DNA from 3 places in the Allobosea sp. genome. Region 3 is predicted to be linked to each of the others. Evidence: predicted binding sites of a transcription regulator. Region 3 holds the regulator's gene; each other region holds the start of a gene.
The links. The regulator HrcA, encoded in region 3, represses chaperone genes, less so after heat shock. The targets are predictions, from matches to a motif close to GTTAGCACTCNCNNNNNGNGAGTGCTAAC.
Positions count from the first base shown of each region.

Region 1: groES (co-chaperone GroES) is a predicted target of HrcA. The motif match lies at 2,534-2,562, and genes of this name have one in related genera.
Region 2: groES (co-chaperone GroES) is a predicted target of HrcA. The motif match lies at 2,208-2,236, and genes of this name have one in related genera.

Region 1 is NZ_JAMLIX010000002.1:195,108-199,319, forward strand. It holds gene M9917_RS15860 (branched-chain amino acid ABC transporter substrate-binding protein) at 1-256, opposite strand, end outside; gene groL (chaperonin GroEL) at 494-2,134, opposite strand; gene groES (co-chaperone GroES) at 2,184-2,471, opposite strand; gene M9917_RS15875 (DMT family transporter) at 2,654-3,496, opposite strand; gene M9917_RS15880 (lipopolysaccharide biosynthesis protein) at 3,780-4,212, shown strand, end outside.
Region 2 is NZ_JAMLIX010000002.1:457,378-461,589, reverse strand. It holds gene M9917_RS17285 (cold-shock protein) at 279-488, opposite strand; gene M9917_RS17280 (DUF982 domain-containing protein) at 1,376-1,798, opposite strand; gene M9917_RS17275 (usg protein) at 1,844-2,113, opposite strand; gene groES (co-chaperone GroES) at 2,376-2,690, shown strand; gene groL (chaperonin GroEL) at 2,749-4,212, shown strand, end outside.
Region 3 is NZ_JAMLIX010000001.1:999,259-1,003,470, forward strand. It holds gene rph (ribonuclease PH) at 1-666, opposite strand, end outside; gene hrcA (heat-inducible transcriptional repressor HrcA) at 809-1,894, shown strand; gene M9917_RS04710 (ankyrin repeat domain-containing protein) at 1,891-2,553, shown strand; gene M9917_RS04715 (DUF3297 family protein) at 2,624-2,875, shown strand; gene lepA (translation elongation factor 4) at 2,979-4,212, shown strand, end outside.

The sequences.
Region 1 (4,212 bases), on a different contig from region 3:
TGGCGGAGGAGACGCCCTGCTTCGGATCGCCGGCATCGTCGGCGAGCTTCAGCACGAGCTTCTCGCCGAGCACGCCGCCATTCTTGTTGATCACGTCGACGGCGGTCTGGGCGCCGTTCTTGACCTGGTCGCCATAGGCGGCGACCGGCCCGGTCAGCGGCGCGACGAGGCCGATGGTGATGTCGGCACGCGCGGCCTGCGTGGCGAGGAGCGTTGCGGCGAAGGCGACGCCGGTGAGGAATTTGGAGGTCGTCATGGGCCTCTCCCGATCGTTTTGCGTGGCACGCGTCCTGGCGGAGGCGCTTGCCGCTTTTATAGGCGAGGAAGGCCACGGAACGGAAGGCTGGTCCCGGCAGCGCAAAAAAGAAGGCCCGGCTTGCGCCGGGCCTTCCATCATTTCGGTGGGAGCTGGACTTCCTCAGAAGTCCATGCCGCCTCCGAAACCGGGCTTGCCCGATTTCGGCATTTGTACGCTTTGGGCGTTTGGACTTCCTCAGAAGTCCATGCCGCCCATGCCACCGCCGCCGCCCATCGGGGGCATCGGGGCGTCCTTCTTCGGCGCCTCGGCGATCATCGCCTCGGTGGTGATCAGCAGGCCCGCGATCGAAGCCGCGTCCTGGATCGCCGTGCGCACGACCTTGGTCGGGTCGATGATGCCGGCCTTGACCAGATCGCCGTACTGGCCGGTCTGGGCGTTGTAGCCATAGGCGTAGTCCTTGGCCTCGATCAGCTTGCCGATCACGACCGCGCCGTCATCGCCGGCGTTGTCGACGATCTGGCGGGCCGGAGCGGCGATCGCCTTGCGGACGATCTCGACGCCGGTCTTCTGGTCGTCGTTCTGGGTCTTGAGCGACTTGACCGAGTTCAGCGCGCGCAGCAGGGCGACGCCGCCGCCCGGCAGGATGCCTTCCTCGACCGCGGCGCGGGTCGCGTTCAGGGCATCGTCGACGCGGTCCTTCTTCTCCTTGACCTCGACCTCGGTCGCGCCGCCGACGCGGATCACCGCGACGCCGCCGGCGAGCTTGGCCAGGCGCTCCTGGAGCTTCTCGCGGTCGTAGTCCGAGGTCGTCTCCTCGATCTGCGCCTTGATCTGCGTGACGCGGGCCTCGATGTCCTTCTTCTTGCCGGCGCCGTCGATGATCGTGGTGTTCTCCTTCTCGATGCGCACGCGCTTGGCGCGGCCGAGCATGTTGAGCGTCACGGTCTCGAGCTTGATGCCGAGGTCTTCCGAGATCATCTGGCCGGCGGTCAGGATCGAGATGTCCTCGAGCATGGCCTTGCGGCGGTCACCGAAGCCCGGAGCCTTGACGGCCGCGACCTTGAGGCCGCCGCGCAGCTTGTTGACGACGAGCGTGGCGAGCGCCTCGCCCTCGACGTCCTCGGCGATGATCAGGAGCGGCTTGCCGGTCTGCACCACGGCCTCGAGGATCGGCAGCATCGCCTGGAGCGAGGAGAGCTTCTTCTCGAAGACGAGGATGTAGGGGTCGTCGAGCTCGGCGACCATCTTCTCGGAGTTGGTGATGAAGTATGGCGAGAGATAGCCGCGGTCGAACTGCATGCCCTCGACGACGTCGAGCTCGGTCTCGGCGGTCTTGGCCTCCTCGACGGTGATCACGCCCTCGTTGCCGACCTTCTGCATGGCCTTCGAGATCATCTCGCCGACCGAGGCGTCGCCATTGGCCGAGATCGTACCGACCTGCGCGACTTCCGCGTTCGAGGTGACCTTCTTGGAGTTCTTCTTGAGGTCGGCGACGATGGCGTCGACGGCGAGGTCGATGCCGCGCTTCAGGTCCATCGGGTTCATGCCGGCCGCGACCGACTTGGCGCCCTCGCGGACGATCGCCTGGGCGAGCACGGTGGCGGTGGTGGTGCCGTCGCCGGCATGGTCGTTCTGGCGCGAAGCGACTTCGCGGACCATCTGGGCGCCCATGTTCTCGAACTTGTCGGCGAGCTCGATCTCCTTGGCGACGGTGACGCCGTCCTTGGTGATGCGGGGAGCGCCGAACGACTTCTCGATCACGACGTTGCGGCCCTTGGGACCGAGCGTGACCTTCACGGCGTTGGCGAGGACATCCACGCCGCGCAGCATCTTGTCGCGGGCGTCGGAGGAAAACTTGACGTCTTTGGCAGCCATGAGAGCTAATCCTTGGAAATGGAAACGGGAAAGAACGTCCGGGCGGCGATCAGCCGACGACGCCCATGATGTCGGATTCCTTCATGATCAGGAGATCCTGGCCGTCGATCTTGACCTCGGTGCCCGACCACTTGCCGAAGAGCACGCGATCGCCCTTCTTGACGTCGAGGGCGACGAGCTTGCCGGCATCGTCACGGGCGCCCGGGCCGACGGCGACGATCTCGCCCTCCTGGGGCTTTTCCTTGGCGGTGTCGGGGATGATGATGCCACCCTTGGTCTTTTCCTCGCCATCCAGGCGGCGGACCACGACGCGGTCATGCAAAGGACGGAACTTCATGGTTCTGTCTTCCTCTCGGTCTCATTCGCTACGGGCGCCGCTGAAAGGCCCCGGGGGAGGCTGTTAGCAGTCTCCTGATGAGAGTGCTAACAGATGGGAGCGGAGATAGGCGCGGGGGTTTGCGGAGTCAAGGATGCCTCCCGCAATAAAGTAAATGTGGCCGGTCGTCGGCGCGAAGCCGCCTAGCGCCGGCTGATCGCGATGGTCCCGGCCACGATCAGCACCGCCCCGAGATAGGTCGTGTAGAGCGGCACCTCGTCGAACAGGAAGAAGCCGAGCAGGCTCGCCCAGACCAGCGCCGTGTACTCGATCGGCGCCAGCCGCGAAGCCGCCGCGCGGGCATAGGCCGAGGTCAGCGTGAGGTGGCCCGCCACGGCGAGCACTCCGGCGCTGAAATAGGCGGTGAGGTCGCCGAGGCTCATCGGCACGAAGACGTGCCAGGCCGGCACGGCGATGAAAAAAGCCGGCCCGGCGTTCTGGAAGGCGACGATGATGGCCGGGTGCTCGCGAACCGCTATGCGCCGCAGCAGGATCAGGTTGAAGGCATAGGTCACCGCCGAGAACAGCGCGGCCGCGACGCCGAGCCCCGTCCCGCCGACATGGCCCTGCAGGCGCGGCCAGACCATCACCAGCATGCCGGCGAGCCCGAAGCCGAGCGCCTGCAGGATGCGCCGGTCGATCTTCTCCTTGAGCAGCAGCCCGCCGAGCAGGGCGACGAAGACCGGTGCGAGGAAGGAGAGCGTCAGCGCTTCCGCCAGCGGCAGCACCGAGATCGAGTAGAAGAAGCTTCCCGCGGACAGCACGACCAGCGGAACCCGCGCGAGGTTGCCGATCACGCTGGCGCGGGTCGGCCGGGGAGGGCGCACGATGGCGAGCACGGCAAGCGCGCACAGCCCGCCCATCAGGAAGCGCATGAACAGCGCCATCGCGAAGGGGTGGTGCTGCATCTGGCCCTTCACCACCGCATCCATGACGGTGAGCAGGGCAATGCCGAGCGTGGCGCGCAGGGCGATGGACCATGTCATGATGTCGGGCTGCGTCCGGGAGGGCGCCCCATGGACGGCATGGGAACCGCGTTCCGGTCTAGGGCGGATCGGAGGTTTCGCCTAGGGCCGGGCGCCACAGCCCCTCCATGCCGTTCTTGCAGGGGGTCTTCGGGGAAAGCGGCCGCTTGGAAAACCGCCGCTGCCCCGCTGCGCTCGCAATGACGATGAGGCGGGCACGAAGGCCGTTGGTATAAGGAGGTGCGTCGCCGGAAGCCCGGCTGAGTCGCCGGGGCCGCGAGCGGGATGGGATGACGAAGGCACGATGAGCGTCCTTTTGCCCTTCATCGTCAATGCCGGGCTGAATTTCGTCCTCGGGCTCGTCATCGCCCTGTTCCTCGGGCCGGATGCCTTCGGGCGCTACGCCATCGGCGCGGCCATCGTCGTGCTGGTCAACACCGCGCTGCTCGACTGGCTGAAGCTCTGCGTCGTCCGCTTCTATTCCGCCGAGAGCCGTGAGAGCGATCCCGGCATCCGGGCGACGCTCGACCTGCTCTTCGCCGGCATCGGCCTGTCGCTCTCAGCGCTGCTCGCGGCGGCGCTGCTGGCGGGCGTCGATACCGGGCTGCCGGCGGCGCTGCTGATGGCTTCGGTCGCCGGCGGCGTCGCCGCGGGCTGGTTCGACTATCACGCGGCGATCGCCCGCGCCCGCTTCCTCGACGCGGCCTACGCCCGGCTCGTCCTGGTCAGGAGCGGGG
Region 2 (4,212 bases), on a different contig from region 3:
CCCCGCCGACCCCGAAAGGGATCAGCCTATCCAGTGGACGACTTTTACGCCGCCCGCGCCCGCACAAACGCAGGCGCTTCACTGGATGGTTTTCTCACCGCCCTGCACAGCTGTTTGGATTGTTGAAGCATGTTGCTTCTCCTTGCGTTGTGGTCGATCGCTGGATCTTCAGTGCGAGCGAGCCGAAAGCAAAAAAGGCCGAGCATGAGCCCGGCCTTTCCGATGGCTATGGTCAAGGCGCCAGTACATCCGTGGTCGCCGATGACGCATTGCCTGATTTACGCTGTCTGGAGCTGCTCCGCCGCCATCTTCCCGGACTTGTTGTCGCGAGCGACCTCAAACCCGATCTTCTGGCCCTCGCGGAGATCCCGCATGCCAGCCCGCTCTACGGCGGAGACATGCACGAACACGTCCTGACCGCCATCGTCAGGCTGGATGAAGCCGAAGCCCTTGGTGGAATTGAACCATTTCACGGTGCCGGTGGTCATGAAAACCCTCCTTTTGGCAAACTCTGTCGCTCCCCGACAGAATATCGGATGAGTTCAGAACGATTTTGAAAGGGGGGATCATCGATGTCGCGCAGGAGGCGCGATAAAACAAAAACCAACCAAGCAATCTCGATGCGCTTATATCTAGATGATAACTTTTAAAGATGCAAGGAAATTCTTTCTTGGCGATTCCGAAATATGAAATGGTTGCCTTTTTATTTTCCGGAGGCCGTTTCTCACAATGCCTGAGGCGGAGGTTTATCGCAGAGGTCGAATGCGACGCCGTGATCTTTCGACGACGATCCCGTTAGCAAACCCAGCCGCGACGCCTCAAGGCCAATGAGCCACGGCAGCGACACGCGACATTGCCAAAGCTACGATGGCACTCCACAGCCATGACGGCGAACCGATCTCGGAACTGGCAACAAAGGACGCCAGGGCGCCTTCATCCATCGCGTGCCCGAACGGGACTTGTCGCTCTCCCGCCCAAGCAGCCTAGGCTGTTCCCCGGTTCGGGTGATGCGATCCGGCCTTTGCTGATCGACAAGCCTCTTGATCACGTGATGGCGAGCCGGGGCCGTGGAGAAAAGATAGAGCAGAGGGGATCGGCGCTTCCCAGGCGGCGAGACCAGCCACCAGATCGCTGCCGCGCCCAATCATGTTCGGGCATCGCAGGCCCATCCCAGGGTCTTGGCGACTTGAACGATCGCGCGAGGAATGCCCTGCGCGAACGATCGCCTGGCTCTCTCCTAGCATCCCCCGACTCCCAGGCGGATGCGAGTAATGCGCAACAACGGTGCCCCCCGCTGCGTAGCATTCAGATTATGCGAACCCGTATCCTCCGCACGTTTGCCCGGTGCGTTTGGCGGCACCGGGCTCTTGTCGTGTCAGGCGTGGCCGCGCGAGCCCTCCCTGCGGCGTCCTGCGAAGGCAGCCATATCGGGCGCGAGAAGGTCGTGCTTTTCCGCCCAGGATGCGAACAGGCCGCGCGCTGTATCAGCTTCGATCTCGCCACGGATCGCTGCCAGGCATCCTTTCAGCGCGAAGCCGTGTACGGGATCCCGCCTGCTCACCGGCCAGTCGGCCAGGAACATGTAGGCCTCCATCGCGGATGCGACCGCGGTCGGATGCCCAAAGCCGGTCAGGATCACGACCGGCCTCTCAAAGTCGTCTGATGTCATCATGCAGTCCTCCCCAGGCGGGGAACGATCGCCAACATTGCCATAGCCATATCCTCCTGGAAGCAACATGGATCCGGTTTGGTTGATCGCCGCGTCGCGCACGCTTTGGCTCTTCGCGGCTGCCATCATTTTGGGAGGCTCGCCCGCGGGGTCAAGTCCGCGGGCGCATCGACATCACTGCAGCCGGAATTCGCCGCTCACCGCACTGAGATCGGCCGGGCCGATCAGATCCTTGTGAGCCACGGTGATGCGGAACAGCTTGCCGTCGAGCTCGGCCTGCCAGAAGGCGAGGAACTTGTTGAGCTCGGGGAAGCGCGGGGCGAGGTCGTAATCCTGCCAGATATATTCCTGCAGGATCGAAGGGTGATCGGGCAATCGGTAGAGAATGCCGGCGGTGGTCAATCCGTAGCCGGCGATCTGGCGGGCGAAGTCCGTCGAAGCCATTCCTTTCAGCTCCCTGGTTTCAATGCGCCGATGGCAGCGGATTTTCAAAGCCCTGGCAAGATGAAAGGTTGCGTTTGTGATGCCTTTTCAGCCTGTTAGCACTCAATCAAAAAAAGTGCTGCCGGCCTCTTGAAGGCGAAAATCGGGCAACCCAAATCATCGCGCGGGCACGGCGCCTCAGGGGCGCGCGGAACCTCGCCGCGAGACCCGCACAGGGCCGGCCCGCTTTGACATGTGACCGACATGGAAATTGGAGGAACTCATGAAGTTTCGGCCACTGCATGACCGCGTCGTCGTGAAGCGCATCGACGCCGAGGAGAAGACCAAGGGCGGGATCATCATTCCCGATACCGCCAAGGAAAAGCCGCAGGAGGGCGAGGTCGTCGCCGTCGGCGCCGGCGCGCGCGACGAAACCGGCAAGCTCGTGCCGCCAGACGTCAAGGTCGGCGACCGCGTGCTCTTCGGCAAATGGAGCGGCACCGAGGTCAAGATCGATGGCCAGGATCTCCTGATCATGAAGGAGGCCGACATCATGGGCGTCGTCGAGACGACGGCCGCCCTCAAGAAGGCCGCCTGACGGGGCCTTCATCCCACATCATCAACCTGAAACCTCAAGTCTGAAGGAGTGAGGAATCATGGCTGCGAAGGACGTGAAGTTTTCGCAGGACGCGCGCGAGCGGATGCTGCGCGGCGTCGACACGCTTGCCAATGCCGTGAAGGTCACGCTGGGTCCGAAGGGCCGCAATGTCGTGATCGAGAAGTCTTTCGGTGCGCCCCGCATCACCAAGGACGGCGTCACCGTCGCCAAGGAGATCGAACTTTCCGACAAGTTCGAGAACATGGGCGCCCAGATGGTCCGCGAGGTGGCCTCGAAGCAGAACGACGCCGCCGGCGACGGTACCACGACAGCGACCGTACTCGCCCAGGCGATCGTCCGCGAGGGCGCCAAGGCGGTCGCCGCCGGCATCAACCCGATGGACCTGAAGCGCGGCATCGATCTCGCCGTCGAGGCGGTGACGAAGTCGCTCGGCGAGCATTCCAAGACCATCACCGGCTCGGAGGAGGTCGCGCAGGTCGGCACCATCTCCGCCAATGGCGACCGCACGATCGGCGAGATGATCGCCGAGGCGATGAAGAAGGTCGGCAACGAGGGCGTCATCACCGTCGAGGAAGCCAAGACCGCCGAGACCGAGCTCGACGTCGTCGAAGGCATGCAGTTCGACCGCGGCTATCTCTCGCCCTATTTCGTGACCAACACCGAGAAGATGGTCGCGGAGCTGGAAGACCCCTACATCCTGATCCACGAGAAGAAGCTCTCGGGGCTCCAGACGATGCTGCCGCTTCTGGAAGCGGTCGTCCAGACCGGAAAGCCCCTGCTGATCGTGGCGGAGGACGTCGAGGGCGAGGCTCTCGCCACGCTCGTCGTCAACAAGCTCCGTGGCGGCCTGAAGGTCGCGGCCGTCAAGGCTCCGGGCTTCGGTGACCGCCGCAAGGCCATGCTGGAGGACATCGCGATCCTGACCGGCGGCACCGCGGTCAGCGAGGATCTCGGCATCAAGCTGGAGAACGTGACCCTCCAGATGCTCGGCCGCGCCAAGAAGGTCCGGATCGAGAAGGAGAACACCACGATCGTCGACGGCGCCGGCAAGAAGACCGAGATCGACGCCCGCGTCGCGCAGATCAAGGCGCAGATCGAGGAGACCACCTCGGATTACGACCGCGAGAAGCTCCAGGAACGCCTGGCCAAGCTCGCCGGCGGCGTCGCGGTCATCCGCGTCGGCGGCGCGACCGAGGTCGAGGTCAAGGAGAAGAAGGACCGCGTCGACGATGCCCTGAACGCGACCCGGGCCGCGATGGAAGAAGGCATCCTGCCGGGCGGCGGCGTTGCCCTTCTGCGCGCGGTCAAGGCGCTCGAAGGTATCGTGCCCGGCAATGACGACCAGAAGACCGGTGTCGAGATCGTCCGCAAGGCGATCACCGCTCCTGCGCGCCAGATCGTCGAGAATGCCGGTGGCGACGGCGCGGTCGTGGTGGGCAAGCTGCTGGAGTCTTCCGATTATGCCTGGGGCTACGACGCCCAGACCGGCGCGTACGGCGAT
Region 3 (4,212 bases):
GGCGAGCTTGAGCAGCGCAAGCAATTCCTCTTCCGAGAACGGTGCGCCCTCGGCCGTGCCCTGCACCTCGACGAGGCCGCCCGTGCCGGTGATGACGAAGTTCGCGTCGGTCTGGGCGCCGGAATCCTCGACATAATCGAGATCGATCACCGGCTGCCCTGCGACGATGCCGCAGGAGACGGCCGCGACATGGTCCTTCAGCGGGTTCGTGCCCTTGAGCAAATTGCGCCCTTCCATCCATTTCAGCGCGTCGTGCAGCGCGACCCAGGCGCCGGTGATCGAGGCGGTGCGGGTTCCGCCATCGGCCTGGAGCACGTCGCAGTCGACGACGATCTGGCGCTCGCCGATCGCGGTGAGATCGACGACGGCGCGAAGCGAGCGGCCGACCAGGCGCTGGATCTCCTGCGTGCGGCCCGACGGCTTGCCGGAAGTGACCTCGCGGCGCGTCCGCTCATGGGTCGCGCGCGGCAGCATGGAATATTCGGCCGTGACCCAGCCCTTGCCGGTGCCGCGCAGCCAGGGCGGCCCCTTTTCCTCGACGGTCGCGGCGCAGAGCACCTTGGTCTCGCCGAACGTCACCATGCAGGAGCCTTCGGCATAGCGCACCACGCCGCGTTCGAGCGTGACCTTGCGCATCTCGTCGGCGGCGCGTTTGGAGGGTCGCATGGAACTGTCCTGTCGTTCGGGAAGTGGCGGCTTGTAGGCGCTCGCAGCCGACACGGCAAGGCGCCGGCCGCGCCGCCCCTTGATCCGCGGCCTCCGCATGACGACAATAGGACAAGGAACGACGGTTCGCCTGAACAGGTCCATGAGCGCCCCCACCCCCCGCCCCGAGACCCTGAGCAACCTGGTCGAGACCGACCAGCGCTCGCGCGACATCTTCCGCCAGATCGTCGACGGCTATCTGGCCACCGGCGAGCCGGTCGGCTCGCGCAACATCGCCCGGCTTCTGCCGATGGCGCTCTCGCCGGCGACGGTGCGCAACGTCATGACCGATCTGGAGCTCGCGGGGCTGATCTACGCGCCGCACACCTCGGCCGGGCGGCTGCCGACGGAGCGGGGCCTGCGCTTCTTCGTCGATGCGATGATGGAGGTCGGCGACCTCACCGCCGAGGAGCGCGCGCGCATCGAGGCCCAGATCAAGGTCGCGGCCGGCAACCGCAATCTCGACCAGACGCTGGCGGAAGCCTCCGCGCTGCTGTCGGGCCTGTCGCGCGGCGCCGGCGTCGTCGTCACCACCAAGGCCGATGTCCGGCTGAAGCACATCGAATTCGTGCGGCTCGATCCGCTGCGCGCGCTGGTCGTGCTGGTCTCGGAGGACGGCGCGGTCGAGAACCGGCTGCTGGCGCTGCCGGCCGGGCTGCCGGCCTCGGCGCTGAGCGAGGCCGCGAATTTCCTCAACGCCCGCGTCCTCGGCAAGACACTCGCCGAGCTCCGCGGCGAGATTGCCGGGCAGCGGGCCCAGATGGAGCGCGAGCTCGACGCGCTGACGGCCCGCCTCGTCGAAAGCGGCATCGCGACCCAGGCCGGGCCCGGCAGCGACCGCCATCTGATCGTGCGCGGCCAGGCCAACCTGCTCGACGATCTCAGGGCGCAGGAGGACCTGGAACGCATCCGCATGCTGTTCGGCGATCTCGAGACCCAGACCGACGTGATCGACCTCCTGACCCGCGCCGAGCAGGGCGACGGCGTGCGCATCTTCATCGGCTCGGAGAACAAGCTGTTCTCGATGTCCGGTTCCTCGATGGTGGCCGCGCCCTTCCGCGACGCCGAGCAGCGCATCGTCGGCGTGGTCGGCATCATCGGCCCGACGCGGCTGAACTATGCCCGCATCGTGCCGATGGTCGACTATACGGCGAAGGTCGTCGGCCGCCTGCTGGATACGAGCCGATGAAACACCGCCTGCGGACGATCATCCTCGGAGCCTGCCTGATGACGTTTCCCCCCGCGCAGGCCGCATCCGATCTGATCGCGGCCACCGAGGCCGGGCGCACCGAGGCGGTGAAGGCCCTGATCGCGCAGGGCGCCGATCTCGAAGCGCGCGATGCGCAAGGCCGGACGGCCCTGCTCGTCGCCGTCGCCGGCAACCATGTCGGGGCGGCGAAAGCCCTGCTCGCCGCCGGCGCGAACCTCAATGCCCAGGCCGCCAACCGCGACACGCCCTGGCTCCTCGCCGGCGCCGCCGGCCGGGCCGAGATCGTCGCGGCGATGCTGCCGCTCAAGCCCGATCTCTCCTTGCGCAACCGCTATGGCGGCAGCGCGCTGATCCCGGCCTGCGAGCGCGCCCATGTCGAGACGGTGAAGCTGCTGTTGACCAGCGGCATCGACGTGAACCACGTCAACGATCTCGGCTGGACCTGCCTCCTGGAGATCGTGATCCTCGGCGATGGCGGCCCGCGCCATCAGCAGGTGGCGAAGCTCGTGCTCGACGCCGGCGCCGATCCGAACCTCGCCGACCGCGACGGCGCAACACCTCTGGCCCATGCCCGCGCGCGCGGGCAGGGCGCCGTCGCGCGGCTGATCGAGCAGGCGGGCGGCCGGGTGCAGCGCTGAGTTGGCTTTGCCGGCGGAAGCGGCTATCGAGCGCGGAAAGCCATCGTTTCCGCCAATCCAGGTTCCGCCCATGTCCGAAGCGCTTCCCGACCGTCTCTCCGTCAACCCGGAAAGCCCCTATTACGATGCCGAGGTGCTGGCGCGCGACATCGGCATCCGCTTCAAGGGTGTCGAGAAGACCAATGTCGAGGAATATTGCGTCTCCGAGGGCTGGGTGAAGGTCGCCGCCGGCACCGCCAAGGACCGCTTCGGACGGCCGATGACGATCACGCTCAAGGGGCCGGTCGAGCCCTATGTGCGCGGCGAGGCCAACGAAGGCTGAGACGGAAGGCCGAAGCACGCCTTCTTCCGTCATTGCGAGCGTGGCGAAGCAATGACGATGGCGCCCGCTTGGCGGCGGGCGGCTTCACTGCTATGGCGCGCGCATGAGCACCCGCACCATCGACAATATCCGCAATTTCTCGATCGTCGCCCATATCGACCACGGCAAGTCGACGCTGGCCGACCGGCTGATCCAGCAGACCGGCACCGTCGCCGCGCGCGACATGAGCGACCAGATCCTCGACTCGATGGACATCGAGAAGGAACGCGGCATCACCATCAAGGCGCAGACGGTGCGGCTGGACTACCGCGCCAAGGATGGCAAGGACTACATCCTGAACCTGATGGACACGCCCGGCCATGTCGACTTCGCCTATGAGGTCTCGCGCTCTCTTGCCGCGTGCGAGGGCTCGCTGCTCGTGGTCGACGCCTCGCAGGGCGTCGAGGCGCAGACGCTCGCCAATGTCTACCAGGCGCTCGACGCCAATCACGAGATCGTCACCGTCCTCAACAAGATCGACCTGCCCGCTGCCGAGCCCGAGCGCATCAAGCAGCAGATCGAGGACGTGATCGGGCTCGATGCCTCCGACGCCGTGCCGATCTCGGCCAAGACCGGCCTCAACATCGAAGGCGTGCTCGAGGCGATCGTCGAGAAGCTGCCCGCCCCGAAAGGCGACCCCGACGCTCCCCTCAAGGCGATGCTGGTCGATAGCTGGTACGACACCTATCTCGGCGTCGTCGTGCTGGTGCGCATCATCGACGGCGTGCTGAAGAAGGGCATGACCATCCGCATGATGCGCGCCAACGCCTCCTATGGCGTCGACCGCGTCGGCGTGTTCAAGCCCAAGATGCAGGAGGTCAAGGAACTCGGCCCCGGCGAGGTCGGCTTCTTCACCGCCTCGATCAAGGAGGTGGCGGACACCGCCGTCGGCGACACCATCACCGACGAGAAGAAGCCGGTCGCCGAGCCGCTGCCGGGCTTCAAGCCGGTGCAGCCGGTGGTGTTCTGCGGCATCTTCCCGGTCGACGCCGCCGATTTCGAGGATCTGCGCGGCGCCATGGCGAAGCTGCGCCTGAACGACGCCTCGTTCTCCTACGAGATGGAGACCTCGGCCGCGCTCGGCTTCGGCTTCCGCTGCGGCTTCCTCGGGCTTCTGCATCTGGAGATCATCCAGGAGCGGCTGGAGCGCGAGTTCAACCTCAACCTGATCTCGACGGCTCCCTCGGTCGTCTATCGGCTGCGCCTGCGCGACGGGAACACGCTCGAGCTGCACAACCCGGCCGACATGCCCGACGTGATGAAGATCGAGGCGATCGAGGAGCCCTGGATCCGCGCGA